Regions from separate parts of the Commensalibacter sp. Nvir genome, predicted to be linked through region 2. Evidence: riboswitches for the same ligand, from Rfam matches in the RefSeq annotation. Region 2 holds a riboswitch; the other holds the start of a gene.
What was found. A riboswitch is a leader RNA that binds a small molecule or an ion and turns the genes downstream of it on or off. The one in region 2 is predicted to bind thiamine pyrophosphate.
Positions count from the first base shown of each region.

Region 1: it holds a riboswitch for thiamine pyrophosphate, as region 2 does, so the genes downstream of both, AABE15_RS06795 (FAD-dependent oxidoreductase) here and AABE15_RS06165 (TonB-dependent receptor domain-containing protein) in region 2, are expected to answer to the same signal.

Region 1 is NZ_CAWUGZ010000110.1:8,281-16,100, reverse strand. Features, by position in the region: gene AABE15_RS06805 (NAD-dependent deacylase) at 1-372, shown strand, start outside; gene AABE15_RS06800 (uracil-DNA glycosylase family protein) at 380-961, shown strand; TPP riboswitch at 1,034-1,156, shown strand; gene AABE15_RS06795 (FAD-dependent oxidoreductase) at 1,262-2,194, shown strand; gene thiS (sulfur carrier protein ThiS) at 2,191-2,388, shown strand; gene AABE15_RS06785 (thiazole synthase) at 2,388-3,152, shown strand; gene AABE15_RS06780 (thiamine phosphate synthase) at 3,155-3,742, shown strand; gene AABE15_RS06775 (ThiF family adenylyltransferase) at 3,754-4,716, shown strand; gene AABE15_RS06770 (DUF3772 domain-containing protein) at 4,748-7,165, opposite strand; gene AABE15_RS06765 (YigZ family protein) at 7,647-7,820, shown strand, end outside.
Region 2 is NZ_CAWUGZ010000094.1:2,908-10,727, forward strand. Features, by position in the region: gene hemH (ferrochelatase) at 1-688, opposite strand, end outside; gene mutY (A/G-specific adenine glycosylase) at 704-1,801, opposite strand; gene AABE15_RS06150 (DciA family protein) at 1,796-2,314, shown strand; gene AABE15_RS06155 (bifunctional enoyl-CoA hydratase/phosphate acetyltransferase) at 2,322-3,242, shown strand; gene AABE15_RS06160 (ABC transporter substrate-binding protein) at 3,341-4,228, opposite strand; gene AABE15_RS06165 (TonB-dependent receptor domain-containing protein) at 4,391-6,796, opposite strand; TPP riboswitch at 6,786-6,885, opposite strand; gene lnt (apolipoprotein N-acyltransferase) at 7,776-7,820, opposite strand, start outside.

The sequences.
Region 1 (7,820 bases), on a different contig from region 2:
GAATTGAACAAGGTATATTGTACTGCATGTTATTTAAAAACGGAATGGCATACCCCCTGTTTTGTAGATACAGTCTGTCCACAATGCGGAAAAACCCAATTAAGACCAGATATAGTTTGGTTTGGTGAAATGCCTTATTTTATGGACGAAATACAACAGGCATTAAAATCATGTACCCTCTTTATTGCAGTCGGAACCTCAGGGGTCGTTTACCCTGCGGCAGGTTTTGTTAATTTGGTACCAAAACATGCTCGTACGGTTGAACTAAATTTAGAAGCATCCCTTGGAACGTCTCGTTTTAACGAAAGCTATTTTGGACCTGCAACGTTACTTGTGCCAGAGTTTGTAAATAAAATTTTGAGAGATGAGTAGCGTTTAAATGAGATCACAATCATTGAAAGCTTTGTTGGATGATATTCGTGCCTGTCATATTTGTACAGGATTGCCTCTAGGACCTAAGCCGATTTTACAGATTGAATCTCCGAAGACTCGTTTGCTTATTACCGGACAAGCTCCAGGAACGTTAGCTCATGAAAGTGGTATTACCTTTAATGATCCTTCTGGCGATCGTTTGAGGGAATGGCTACAAATTGATAGAGAAACGTTTTACAATAAAGAGTTAATATCCATTATCCCCATGGGCTTGTGTTATCCAGGTCGTTTAGAAAAAGGAGGTGATCAACCACCCCGTAAAGAGTGTGCGCCTCAGTGGCGTGAGCAATTATTACGCCACCTTCCTGATATTCAGCTTACGTTATTGGTAGGATCCTATGCTCAAAACTATGTGTTGGGTAAAGGAAAATTAACAGAGCGTGTACAAAATTTTAGAAGTTATCTTCCTCAGTTTTTTCCTTTGCCGCATCCATCCTGGCGAACATTAGCTTGGGCAAAAAAAAATCCTTTTTTTGAGCAAGATGTATTGGTGGAACTTCGTACATTAATGAAAAAAATTTTGTATTAAAGCCTAGCACGAACAGTAAATTTTTATTTTGCTTGATTGACTTAATGTTTTAATTGAATATGCTTTTAAGAACACTTTTGTCAGGGGAGTCTCATATAAGAGACTGAGAGGCCGATAGATGATTTTGTATAAGTTCGGCGACCCTTTAACCTGATCCAGATGATGCTGGCGTAGGAAGAACAAGTCTATAGATTTAACCGTGTTCTGCTATAGATCAATTCGTTTTTTGTCTTTCACTGGGTCTTAACGTATTCATTTAGGGTGTATTTAATATACCTAATTAAAGTTGGACAGGATGAAATGAGGAATTGGTCTGTTATAGGTAGTGGAGTCGCAGGTCTTTGCGTGGCTACAGTGTTGCACGAAAAAGGTGAATCTATTGAGGTTATTGAAGATCCTACGGTTCCTTCTGCGTCCTATTTGGCGGGAGGAATGCTAGCACCGTATTGTGAGCAAGAAAGTGCATCTAAAGAAGTCGTAGAACAGGGGATTAATGCCATTGAATGGTGGGACAAACATGTGTCCAGTGTTCATAAAAATGGTAGTTTAGTGCTGGCACCTCCACGAGATGCAGCGGAGCTTATTCGTTTTGCAAAAATGACAGAAGAGAACGAATGGGTTGATCCTTCAGACTTAGAACCCGATTTAAAAGGTCATATTTCAAAAGGGTTATATTTTCCAAAAGAAGCTCACCTTGATCCAAGATTATCTTTAGATGAGTTGCGCCAAAAGTTGATTGCATCGGGCGTTGACTTTCATACTCAAAAACCGTCGGGTAATATTATTGATTGTACAGGTATTCGCGCAGCTAAAAATATTTCAAATTTAAGAGCGGTTCGAGGTGAAATGCTTAACTTTGAATGTCCAGACGTTAATTTAAAAAGAGCTATACGCCTTCTTCACCCTCGTGCCTTATGTTATTTGGTACCACGTCATAATGGTCAATATATGTTGGGTACGACCATGGTTGAAAGCTATGATACCAGTCCTATCAGTGCAAGGGCGTTAATTGAAATGTTAAGCTCGGCTTACGCTATTCATCCTGCCTTTGCCGAAGCGCGTATTATTGAAACAGGAACGGGATTACGTCCAGCTTATCCTGACAACATGCCCAAAATTGAATACCAAGAAGGGTGTTTTTTTGTAAATGGCATGTATCGTCATGGTTATTTGCTGGCTCCTTATATGGCAAATCAATTACTAAACTATATCTCTCAGGAATCGAAATCATGAAAATTTACTTAAATGGAAAAACAGTTGAAACCGATGTCGGAACCTTATTTGCGCTTTTTGAAGAATGTGGAATAGATCCAACCTGTGTTGCAAGCGCAGTAAATGGTAATTTTGTACCAAGACGAGAATATTCAACGTTTAACTTATATGAGGATGCTAAGATTGAAGTTTTATCTCCTATGCAAGGGGGGTAATCACAGTGTTTTACGATTTTAATCCCGGTTCAAGATTTTTATTAGGGACAGCATGCTATCCTTCACCTGAACTATTATCAAAGGCTATAGCAGCGTCACAAACCGACATCATTACCGTAAGCCTAAGGCGTGAAGGGGCTGGAGGAGGCGTATTCCGTCAGTTGCTTGAAGAGGTAAATAAAAAGTTCTTACCCAATACAGCAGGGTGCTTTACCGTCAAAGAGGCAGTAACGACGGCACATATGGCACAAGAAGTGTTTAATACCAATTGGATTAAATTAGAAGTGATAGGTCATGCAGATACATTACAGCCAGATCCTTTTGCTTTGGTTGAAGCGGCACGAATTTTATGCAGGGAAGGGTTTTCGGTTTTTCCGTATACGACAGACGATTTAATTGTCGGAGAAAAATTATTAGAGGTTGGTTGTCAGGTACTGATGCCTTGGGGTGCCCCAATAGGTTCTGGGCAAGGGCTACGTAACAAAGAAGCATTGAAATCTATGCGTGCTTATTTTCCTAAAACTCCTTTAATTATTGATGCTGGGCTTGGTGCTCCAAGCCAAGCTATGGAAGCTATGGAAATGGGTTTTGACGGGGTTTTGCTCAATACAGCAATTGCTAAGGCCAAAGATCCGATAAAAATGGCCCAAGCGTTTGGGGAGGCGATTGTTGCTGGACGAAAAGCTTATCATGCGGGGTTGATGGAAAAACGTGATATGGCTGAAGCGTCGACACCGGCTTATGGTCTTGCGGAATTGATCTGAAAATGGAACGGTTTTACCTCATCACGCATTCTGTAAGATTGATTGAGCAACTAGCCCCTTTGGGGGTTAAGCTTATTCAACTGCGCATCAAAAACACTTCTGAGGTCGAACTTAAAAGCCAAATAAAAGCTGCCCTTCATTGCTGTCAATTTTATAAGGTTCAGTTGGTTTTAAATGATTATTGGCATTTAGCGTTAGATTTGGGAATCAATTTTGTTCATCTTGGTCAGGAAGATTTACAAACCGCTGATTTTGAGGCGTTACGTCTTGCACAGGTTCGTTTTGGTATATCGACGCATGATCATCATGAGTTGAAACGTGCCCTAGCCTTAAATCCCAATTATGTGGCTTTAGGACCTGTGTATGAAACATTACTTATAAAAATGAAATGGCAGCCCCAAGGACTCGAGCGCGTCAGGGTTTGGAAGAACAAAATACAATCCATACCTCTCGTCGCTATTGGTGGGCTAACGCCTGCACGTGCAAAAGATGTTTTTTTTGCTGGCGCAGACAGTGTGGCCGTGGTTACAGATATTCATCAAGCCCCTGATCCAGTTGCACGCTGTAAAGAATGGTTAGTTATTGTATAGGAAAGATTAATATGGAACGCTATAAACGCCAAATGTGCTTAGAGGGTATAGGGAAAGTAGGACAAAGAAAACTTACGAAAGCAAGGGTTTTAGTTGTGGGTTGCGGTGGATTAGGAAGCACCGTTTTACCTTTGCTTAGTGGGGCTGGCATTGGTTTTTTACGTCTGTGCGATCATGATCGTATCGAGGAAAGCAATTTGCATCGACAAATTTTGTATCGTATGGAGGATATAGGAAAAAACAAAGTTGATTGTGCTAAGATCAGTTTGGCTAAGCAAAATCCATTTTGTCATATTGACAGTTGCTTAACTAAATTAACCCCAAAAACTGTACATTCTGTGTTAGAAAATATGGATTTGGTTATCGATGCAGCCGACAATTACATGGTCACTTATACGCTATCAGATGTTTGCAAACGTTTGTCTATTCCTCTCATCGCTGCCTCGGTTATTGGGTATAAAGGATATGTAGGTGGGTTTTGTGGGAAGGCACCAAGTTATCGCGCTCTTTTCCCTAAAATAGTTCCTGGGGATGGGAATTGTAATACAGTTGGTGTGATGGGACCCATAGTTTCGCTAATGGGTTCGATACAAGCTCAAATGGCTTTGAACGTGATTCTTGATTTTCCAATTTCGCCCTTAGGCCAATTTATATCTGTTGATGGTTTAACATGGCGTTTGAATCAATTTTGTTTTGATGAAGAAAAAGAACCAAAAGAGCCAACGATACGTTTTATTGATCATCAGGATATTAATAAGAATGATTTTGTGGTTGAGTTGCGAAGTAAAGAAGAGGCTCCCAAGACGGTTACGGAGCACGCGATACGTTTGCTTCCGCAGGAGGTAGAACATTATAGTTTTCCTTTTTCGAGCCGTATCGTTTTTGTTTGTAAAAGTGGAATACGATCGGCTCAAGCTTGCTATCGTTTACAAGCCAAGGGATATAATAATTTTGCTATAATTGCTGATTCCTAAAGATTTTATGGATTATTTTCTATTATCAATTCTAGTCGGTAGTGTGGCTATCATCAAGTTTGTAGCCATTAGAAGCGAGTTCATTAATAGAATTAAGATACTGAGAAAAAATTTCACTACGAACAATATCAACATTGCTGGACTGGTTAACATAACAAGTAATAGAGATCATTAAAGCTGTTTCTGTTATACTATCCACTAGTACTTTGGGTTCTGGTGAGTCTACCACTTCAGGATGCTTCTTCATAATATTAAGGATTAATTCTCGTGAAGCATTAAGGTGTTTGATTGAAATAATTGGTAGTTTGGCGGAAACGACACCAAGATTACGGCTGCGAGTGGAATTTTGCACAGAAGACGTAATAAGTTGTGAGTTTGGAACTATTAAAGTAGATAAATCCGGTAGTTGTATTTCGGTTGCACGAACCTTGATGCTCATTATCGTTCCTTTAGAGCCACCTATCGTAACGACGTCACCAATACGCACTGGTCTTTCTGCAAGCAAGATTAATCCAGAAACAAAATTTTGTACAATAGCTTGTAGGCCAAAACCAATACCAACAGATAATGCACTGATAATCCAGGTAATGTTTTGCGTTGTTACGCCTAGTATAGATAGAAAGATAATTGCAACCCCAACCCAGCAACAATAATTAAATATAGTATCAATGGAATTTTGAGTTGCACTATCAAGTGAGGTTTTGGGAAATAGTTTTTCGTTAAGCCACTTACGAACCACTTTGATGCAGTATAAACCAATCACTAAGACAAGCAACGCTTGAAAGATAGTTGAAAAAGAAAGAGTGAAACTACCAATTTTTTGTGTGGTTAACGTATGCGTAAGGTTATCGATAAAATCCAAGAGATCAAAATTGCCAGGAGACACAACAGAGGCAAGGATAAGAACAATGGTTAGCAGGGAAATGAATCCATTAACTACTGTGGATAGTTGTTCCATGCTTTGAGGACGTACTCCTAAAATTTGTAATTTTTTCCCCAACCAGCGATGGGGATCTAGCATTAAACTGGTAATGTCGTTGAGCAATATTTTAAAGAGGCTTAAAGCACTGCATACCAAAATGACCCAGTTAAGCCAGACACACATGGAATAACCAAGATGATTGTAACCAATTAAAATGGCAATAATGCTTGTTACGCTAAAAATAGGAAGTCCTATAGCGATCGCAATAAAACGAATGTCTAAGTTTTTTTTGGTAGAACGATTTAAATGTTCATGCCCAATTTTGCGTAGTCTTATGGGTATAGCTATAAAAAGTAAACTTGCGAGACAAGTAAATAAACCATTGGAGAGTTGTTGACCTATAGAGCTAATGTTGCTAGCCGTATTAATATATTTAACAATACCAAGCAAAAAAATCATTAAAGCATATAAATTTGGTAACAAGCTTATCGCTTGTGCCCCTTGGTCGCTGATAGGAAGTAAACGCCATTGAGGTTTTTTTACGGCCAAGAAACCACGATAAAGCCCAAGAATAAATCCACAAAAATAAAGTTGATGAATTATGGTTTGAGAAAAGTAATAGGCGGGACTATTTACATTATCTTGGTAGTTTACGCATGTAAGGATAAGGGTAGCAGATAAACCCGCGGCGAGTGAAAAAATAATTGCAGTAAATAATGTTTTTAGACTACGTCTCAGTCGTGTTGGCGGGGTTAGTTTTTCTATAACGGGCACAAGAGAACGCATTAACAGTGGTTGCAAGACGAAAATGATTAAAATAGCGGATGCTATTCCTATAAAAATAGATAAACGATCCAAAAACCCGCCATTCCATGCGTTCGTAAATAATCTTATAAAATCTTTATAAATATTATTGATTTTATGTAGGTCGTTAGGAAAATGATAGCTTAACTGCTGCCAAAACTGAAAAGTTAAGGGAGAAGGAGAATGGGAAAAAAGTTGTACTTGCTGTATATTGGATAAAGACTGTTGTATTTGCGCAATTTGACTGTTGGCTTCAAGCTGTAAAATGGTTGCTTGCTGTACTTTTGTATTAATATCGTTTCGGTTTTTAATAAGATTTTCGCGATATTTCGTGAAATTATCATTTTGCACCTGAGTCTTATCTTCAGAAACATTATTAATCAGTTTTAACGCCTGATCATAGCCTGTTAATCTTGGTTTCAAAATAGTTAAAATTTTAGATGTTTCGCTGTAAACATCTTGTGCTTTAACCAAAAGAGAACGAAAAGCTTCGTGATTTTGTGTACCATTGAGTGTTTGTAAATTTTTATTAATTTCATTGAGTTGAGTAGTAAATTTGTTGAGAAGCGATTGAGAATTATTGTTTGAAACATTCAGAAGAACTGGGGGAGTGTCAATTCTTACAATTGCGGGAATTTTATCATTCTGTGCTAAACTAGGCCATATTAAAAAATAGCTTAAAAATATAAAAATACAAAGAGAAGGGATTTTTACCAATTTCATCAGTAGACTTTCCATCTGAGATCATTCAATGATAAGAGTTTAATTGAATTTAAAATCTATTTGTTACTAAAAACAAAATTTCAGCGATAGAGAAGCTAATAATTATCATAATAGAAACTAAGGAAAAAACAATTGTTTAATTAATTCTGCTTGGTTAATAAAACTTTTTTATAAATTGTCCTATAATTTACTATTTTCACTGTTCTTTCCCACAATAAAAGTAATTTTTTTTGACGTCTCCATTCAAAATATTCTAAGTTGTTTTATACAAAGATTGAATTACAGATGGATAAAGTGTACGGAATACTTTGGATTTTATGTCAGTTTTTTGACAAGCAAAGTAACCAGTGGACAAACTAGGCTAAAATAGACTGGAAAAAATTAGCCAGCGAAAAAAAAGTAATTAAGTATGATATTTAGTCGACTAAGTTAAAAAACATATTTTACGGATAAATGTTTTTTATGGAGTGGTAATAAATAAATGCTTTTTTTAAATCACTTGTTTGAAGTTATGAAAAAAAATAAGTTTAGTTTACGATTGGTTGAAGCATTCCAATGCAATAAAGAGATAAAAAAAAGCGTGTTTCAAGCAAACGCGATACCCATTAATTCTATTGATGAAGGAAAATTGTGGTTAAATAAACAAAGGTCAATC
Region 2 (7,820 bases):
TTAACCGTCTTAGAGCACAAGTGGTTTTATTGCATTCCTCTTCATAAGGATCACCTTTAGCAACGTAGCTTTGCGGTAAACCGTGATAAGAAAGAAGAATACGTTCAGGATTGCAGTTCTCCTGACTTAATTTTTGCTCAATGGCGGCTTTCAAAGCTTGTATATACTCCTTATCATCAGCAAAAGAATACACTGTTCGGATTGCAGGTTGTTTTCGACAAGTGAGTAAGGTTTTAAACACCACGTCGTTGACGCTTGCGGTTGTGGTGGCACTGTACTGAGGGAACATAGGTAAAATCAATATCCGTGTGCAGTTCTGATTAATTAAAGACAACAATTTTTTTTCTAACTTAGGCTCTCCATAGCGCATCGCCCAATCGACGATAACCATCGTCTTTTCAAATTTTTTACTGAGTTTGTCTGCTTGACTTTCAGTAATACGTTGCAATGGACTTGTATTTGCAACTTTGTCCCATATACGCTTATACGATCGGCTCAATTTTAAAGGTCTGAAAGTAAGGATTATACCCTGCAAAATAGGTTGCCATATCCAAGGAGAAAGCTCAATCATCCGTTTGTCCGATAAAAATTCGGACAAATAAGCACGAATAGCCCAATAATCTGTACTTTTGGGCGTACCTAAGTTAACAATTAATACGCCAATTTTAGGTTCAATAACGTCATCCATAGGTTGGCCTTTCGGTTATGTATTCACTTTAGTCGGCAAAGAGGGGATCGAACTGGTAATCATTTTTTTTAGAAGGGATGAGCACGGATGATGTTGTAAATCATCTAGTGAAATCCAACGTCCATCTGGAATAGATAATACATTATTTTTAACATGGTTTGCCGGTGAATATAAAGAAACTTCTAAAGTAAAATGACTGAATACGTGTTTCACCTTAGTTTTATACACCCACTCTCCTTTCAACCCAAGGGCTTGCAATGCTTGTCCAAGTTCAACAGGATTGTCTTGCCACTCTGTCCCTGGAAGCTCGAATGTGTTTCTTAACAATCCATGATGTGCTCTTTTTTTTAAAAAAACCTCTTTCTTTTGATTGAGTATAAAAAAAGAAATTCCGTGTCGGATCGGTCTAACAGGTTTTACTTGCCTGCGCGGCAATTGATCAACACACTTTAGTTGATACGCTTTACAATGACCAGTCAAAGGACAAATTAAACATAAAGGAGCCTTTGGCTTACAGATCGTTGCACCCACATCAAACAGAGCTTGGGCGAACGCTGAAGGCCTCTTAAGCGCCTCTTCTCCAGCATTCAAAGTTTCCGCAAGATGTTTCAATTTTTTCCGAACTTGCGGTAAAGCCTCTTGAACAGCAAATAATCTTGCAACAATACGCTCAACGTTCCCATCAACAGGAACGACGGGCTTGTTAAACGCTATTGATAGCAATGCATTTGCCGTATACTCCCCCACACCCGCTAAAGTTTTTAATTCTTTGATGTCCTGAGGAAACACCCCTCCTCTTTGCATAATTTGTTTGGAACATTGATGCAAATTTTTGGCTCGGGTATAATACCCAAGTCCTGACCATAATACGAACACTTGCTCTAAAGAAGCTTCCGCTAAACGATTTATGGTTGGAAATTTCTCTAAAAAGCGATTAAAGTAAGGGATAACCGTTTTTACTTGTGTTTGTTGCAACATAATTTCACTAACCAACACATAGTAAGGATCTGGGGTTTGTCCTTTCTTAGCACGCCATGGAAGGTCACGTTGGTGTTTATCATGCCACTCTAGAATTCTTTTCGCGAAAGAAGCTTTATTTGACAAACTATGCATAAGGTTGACGAAAAAACAGTAAAAAAAAATATTTGCAACAACTCTGAAGAAGTTGGAAATAACTATAAAGAAAAACGTAGTTACGGACTGTATCAAGTTGGTGGGTGCGTACATCAGATTACGCGATCGGTTTACAAACATCAATCTCCCTTACAATCCTTATTGTTTCATGATTGGGAAACCATTGTAGGAAGCCACTATGGGACGTGTACCGTTCCTCACAAACTATACAGTGGCACGCTTACGATCGCTTGCTCAAATATTACGGCAACAGAGATTCAATACATCACCCAAGCCTTTATTCAAAAAATTAATTTATATTGTGGGCAACCTCTTGTAAAACGATTGAAGTTTTTATATTCAAAAACAGCAACACCTTCTTCTCGTAACGTTGCAAACGTCTCTGGACCAAAAGTCGAGCCCGTACACGTTGCTAATCTCCCCGATGGGTCTTTGCACAAAGCCTTAGCCCTCTTGGGAGGACATATCCTAAATAAAACTAAAGGAAATTAACTTAATTATGTATACACATCATCAAAAGCTTATTGAGCGAGCAAAAGCAGAAACTGCCCCTTTTTGTGCAGTGTGTTATCCCTGCGAAGCCACAGCCATCGAAGCTGCGATTGAAGCGAATAAACTTGATTTACTGCGTCCTATTCTGGTTGGACCTGAAGAAGAAATTAGAACTATCGCCCAAAAAAATAATTTTTCCTTAGAAAATATAGAAATCATCAATGCCCCCTCTGAAGCTAAGGCAGCCGCAGCAAGCGTACAATTGGTACGCGAGGGCAAAGCACAGCTCTTGATGAAAGGAAGCCTTCACACCGATATTCTTTTAAAAGCCGTTGTCAATAAAGAATTCGGTTTGAGGACAGGGAAACGCATTACGCATGCTTTTTTGATGGACGGCCCAGAATGGCAAAATCCTCTTATGATCACGGATGCTGCGATTAATATTTTTCCTGACTTGATTACTAAAATGCATATCGTGCAAAACGCCATTGATCTTCATCATGCTTTAGGATACGGCGTACCACGCGTTGCTATTCTTTCTGCCGTAGAAATGATCAACCCCGATATCCCTTCTACCCTGGACGCTGCTGCCCTATGCAAAATGGCTGATCGTGGACAAATTAAAAATGGTATTTTGGATGGTCCGCTTGCACTGGACAATGCCATCAGTTTAGAAGCAGCAAAAATGAAGAAACTCGACACCCCTGTGACCGGTAAAGCACAAATTCTTGTTGTTCCTAACCTGGAAGCGGGCAATATTTTATTTAAATCACAATCTTTTACTGGCCCAGCAACCCATCATGCAGATAGCGCAGGTCTAGTATTAGGGGCCAAAGCACCTATTATTTTAACAAGCCGAGCAAGCAGCCTCGACAGCCGTTTGGTTTCTTGTGCTATGGCAAAATTGTCTTCTTTGCATTCAAAATAAATGTGAAAAAAGGGTGTAACCATCACACCCTTTTTTAAATAACCCTGCAGGCTCTGATAAACAAAATGAGAACCTTTCAAATCTATTACGTAACCTATTTACGGTGAATGAATTTCATAAATATAATTTTCCATAGGATACATATGCTGAATTGCTTTTTTTTCTAGTAAGAAATGTAACAGTTCACGCATTTTATTTTTATCTACCGAGGCAGGGTTTTTAGCGACAAGAGGTAACGTTGCGTTCCAAGCAGCCTTATTAAGAGGGGTACCCAGTTCCGGGTGATCGTGAATTGCTTTTTGATAAACCTCATCTGGATGTGCCTGCAAATAGTCACTCCCCTCTTTCAACGCCTGCATAAAACGTGCAAGTTTAGGTTGATTTGCTGCTTTTTTTTGCGCTACAAAAATTAATCCATCGTAAATAGGAGCCCCATTTTGCTCTGGAAAGAAAACCGATACGGGATAATGTCGTTGCTGCAAATCAATAAGTTCATAGTTGCGACTGGCTCCAATAATGGCATCAACAGCGCCTGTTATTAGCGCTTGCTCTAATTGAAAATTAACAACAATAAAATGCAGATCGGACAATTTCAATCCATTGTGTTCCAACATTGCTTCCAAAATCAGCGATTCATCCCCGGCTGCGGAAACACCGATTGTTTTTCCTTTCAAATGTTGAATTGTTTTTATTTCTTTTTGAGTTATTAAAGTTTCCAAGGGGTGGTCTAATAAAAAACCAACTTGAACCAACTGAATATGTTGATCCACCAACAGCCCTAATTGCAACGGATAAGATATCGCTAGATCGGCTTGTCCCGCAGCAAGTAGCCGAGGAGGGCTCCCAGGATCAGCAGGGGCAATTAGGTCTACGTTAAGACCATGCCGTTTGAAAGCACCGCTGTATTCTGCGGCTAATAAGGATTCATGACTGGCATTAAGAAACCAATCCAATATGACTGTTACGTTATCTTCTGCTTTAACCATAGGTATAGCTACAAAGCTTAAGCAAAACAAGAAAAACAATTTTACAATTTTCTTCTTGAACAACATTTGGTTGTTTCCTAAAATTTTTTTATGCTCTTAAGGCTGAGAGAAAGGAATAAAAAAACATACAAGCATTTATTACACTTCCTAAGCTTATCCGATTTAAAACGCAGTGGTGGCAGTAACCATTGCAGCAAACCCACCCCCTATGTAATAGGTTGGCGAAGAACCAGGAATAACCGTGCCGTTTCTACCCCTGACATCGTGTGCATTCGCGGTCGGACCCGCGACACCAGACAAGTATTTTTGATCGGTTATGTTGATCAAATTTAAGCGCAATTCGGGATATTTTATGATATCAAAATTTTCGAAACGATAACCTAACGCAACATTACCTGTGGCAATTGAGCCTATGGATTCATCATTCATAAAGGTCGCGTACTGTTTTCCTACCATTTTAACATCTCCATTGGCGAAAAAATGACCGTCGTCGTAAGTCAAACCAACAGCAAATTGCCATGTTGGACTGCGCACTGCTTTTTTGCCCTTTGTCGGTAACCAGTCCCCATAAGTTTTCAAATCACTATTCATCGTTGCATTCAAGTATTCCCCGGACACATACGGACTAAAATGACGCCATGGTTTTAAGCCAACCTCTGCATCCACACCGCGTGTGGTTTGGCTGCCTGCATTGATGGATGAATCCACCCAGGCGCCGTTTTCTCTTAAAACGGTCGAAATAAGTCGATTGGTATAGTTATAATTAAAAAACGTTAAACTGCTTGAAAATTGAGGGCCGTCATAACGATAGCCAATTTCCTCTTCGATCGAATATTCGCTTTTCAGGCGATTGGAACCAACCTGAGACAGCGCGCCGCTATTGGGATCATAGGTGTTATACAATTTTGATTCATTAGGCACCGCAAAATTAGTATTTACACTGGCAAAAACTTGATGCGCTTTCGTAAACTGATAACGAATTCCCATCCGAGGCAAGGGTCTGGAAACGTTATTCCCTGTACGATACTGGGGACCTGGAATTTGATTCCACCCTGCTCTTGAGAAAAAAACCTGTTTGAAACCTAGATCTACGAATAATTTTTGATTAAAAAAATTCATATGGTCACCCAAAAAAATAGCATTTACTTGGGTGATGGTGTGCGTATTTTGAGCCAGCAATTCTGCTCCATCAGGCAAATGTATATTGCTACGATTACCGCTCCACAAATCCCGAGGCTGACCATTTTCGGATACGGGGGTGAAAGGTTGAGTAACCGAATCGTCCGAATAATCGTACCAATAGCCTACTGAAAGATGATGGTGTTTCAAGTTATATTCTAAAGTGGGGGTAAATCCCGAGCGATAAGTTTTTTGAAACCAGCCGCCTAGAACCGTGGCTTGGCCATCAACAGAACCAGGGATAGGCACCTTCCCTGAAATTGGCTGATTACCCTGCCAAAGCCCTTCTTCATTCAACACAGTACCATACGGAGAATTGCCATAACCATACTGAAAATATGGGGTTACTTTAAATTTTAATGTATCCGTCACACTTAATTGCGAAGGCATAGCCATATAGGTTTGTTGAAACGTAGCCTGGTATAATTTCCAATAATTGCTGTTGTCAATTTGTGTTTTATCCCAGTTTCCTGAATAATTATCAGCATTTTTAATACCGTTTACGTCCCATTCGCTTTTCGTAGGCGTATAGTAACTGCTCGCAATAGAGTAATTCCAATTTCCCAAAAAGGAGATATAATTGTCATTTCCCCATTCTTTGATAAATTTAAAATCAATATGTTGTCGATGATTATACCCCGACCCTCGCCAATTATCCCCGTCGGTATAGGAATAAGAAAGAAATCCCTTGATCCCTGTCTTTCCAATTAAACCGGTATCGATACGGGCAAACGCTCGTGCTGTGTGATAAGACCCATACGATACATCAACAAGACCACCAAAATGATCAGAAGGCTCCCTTAATTTTAAATTCACAACGCCCCCTGCCGCGCTATAAACAGGACTGTTTAAATCGGTTGATCCTTGAGCTAATGAAATGGTTTCTAAATTTTCGCTATCCACAAATTGATTAAGGTATCCCATACCATCAGAAACATCATTTACGGGCATACCTTCAATGACATACCCTATAGAATTCGCCGTCATCCCCCGAACCGTCATATCCGTCTGAGCAGAAAGACCATAGGGTTCTGAGTTGGATACGTTGGCGCCGGGCAGCAACCTAATTAAATTATATGGATTGGACGTTGGGGCTTGCATTTGAATAAATTGTGAGGAAACTTCGCTGACCGATTTGGTCTCGGTCTGAGGTTGAATTAACCCTCCACCTGCCTGACTACCCGCACGACCATAAGCCGTTCGGTATCCAGGCTCTTTCCCCGTGACGAGAATTTTTTCTTCAGAATTCGTTCCTATTCCGTTTTCTAAAATAGCGGCTTTATTAGAAGATGCCACACTGTCGGTTGCCATAGCCTTCGCACCGACCCAAGACATAATAGTTAAAAAAACTATAAATTTATAAGCTAAAATAATTTTATTACTGATCATTTGTCCTCCCTTCGCTGGCATGACCCAGATCAGGTTCAACGAGTTTGTTCTCAGCCCCTTTCATAAAAGGGACACCCCGGTAAGTTTGTAAGATGTTTTACTCTACTTTATTTTTGGATACCAGTATTTTTATTTTTCTCATTTTTCCTTGTGTTAAAAACGATGGCTTGCCTCTGAAATACATTGTTTTTCAATAAATTGCCAACAATGACAAAACAAGAAATAATCTGAATACATGCTTAGATATTAAAAGATTTTTCATTGAGTTTTTGGTTTTAATTTAGACATAACCCGATGGAAAATAACGACCGCTCTTCTATAGTTACATGCACAATGGAAAAATCCTTTGTACACACCAGAGGTGTGCTTCACTGTCCCCATAACAACATCTTGATGATGAAATAATCTAATCTGAATTGATTTGTCTTTATGCACACGCTAGCCACGGACATATTTTAAATTAATTTACATAATTACTGTAATTCTAACGAAAAACAGCAGTTTCAAACGGCAGTGCTTGATAAGTTTTTTAATAAGAATGAGCAAAAGATCTTGAATTATTCAATAAAATTTTGTCTAAGATACCCGTGTAATAGTAGTTGGAAACTACAAAGTTAATAATTCTAAAAGCCAATATTATAAAAAAATACCCAACATCAACCGTATAAAATCTTTAAAAATCAGAACTTGATTAGGCACGGCTTGATTATCTGAGAAACAATTACTTAACATATTGCATTTCCGAGAAACAACTCCAAAAACTCAAAGCTGAAAAAGAGGAGCGATACCCCAACAATTGCTCCTGAAATAATTTCTACTATTCTTCCATAGCCTTGCATGGAAACGCTAATTTGTAAGTCATTATCAAATCTAATCCAAACTCAAATATTAATCTTTAAGTAGACTTATTTTTTTTTTCGAATATTACATAATAAGATTACACTACCACTGAAAAAAAATAATAACCTAACAATAGATATTATTTAGCCGTTTTTCTACTCCACATAAATCCAACCAAAATTGA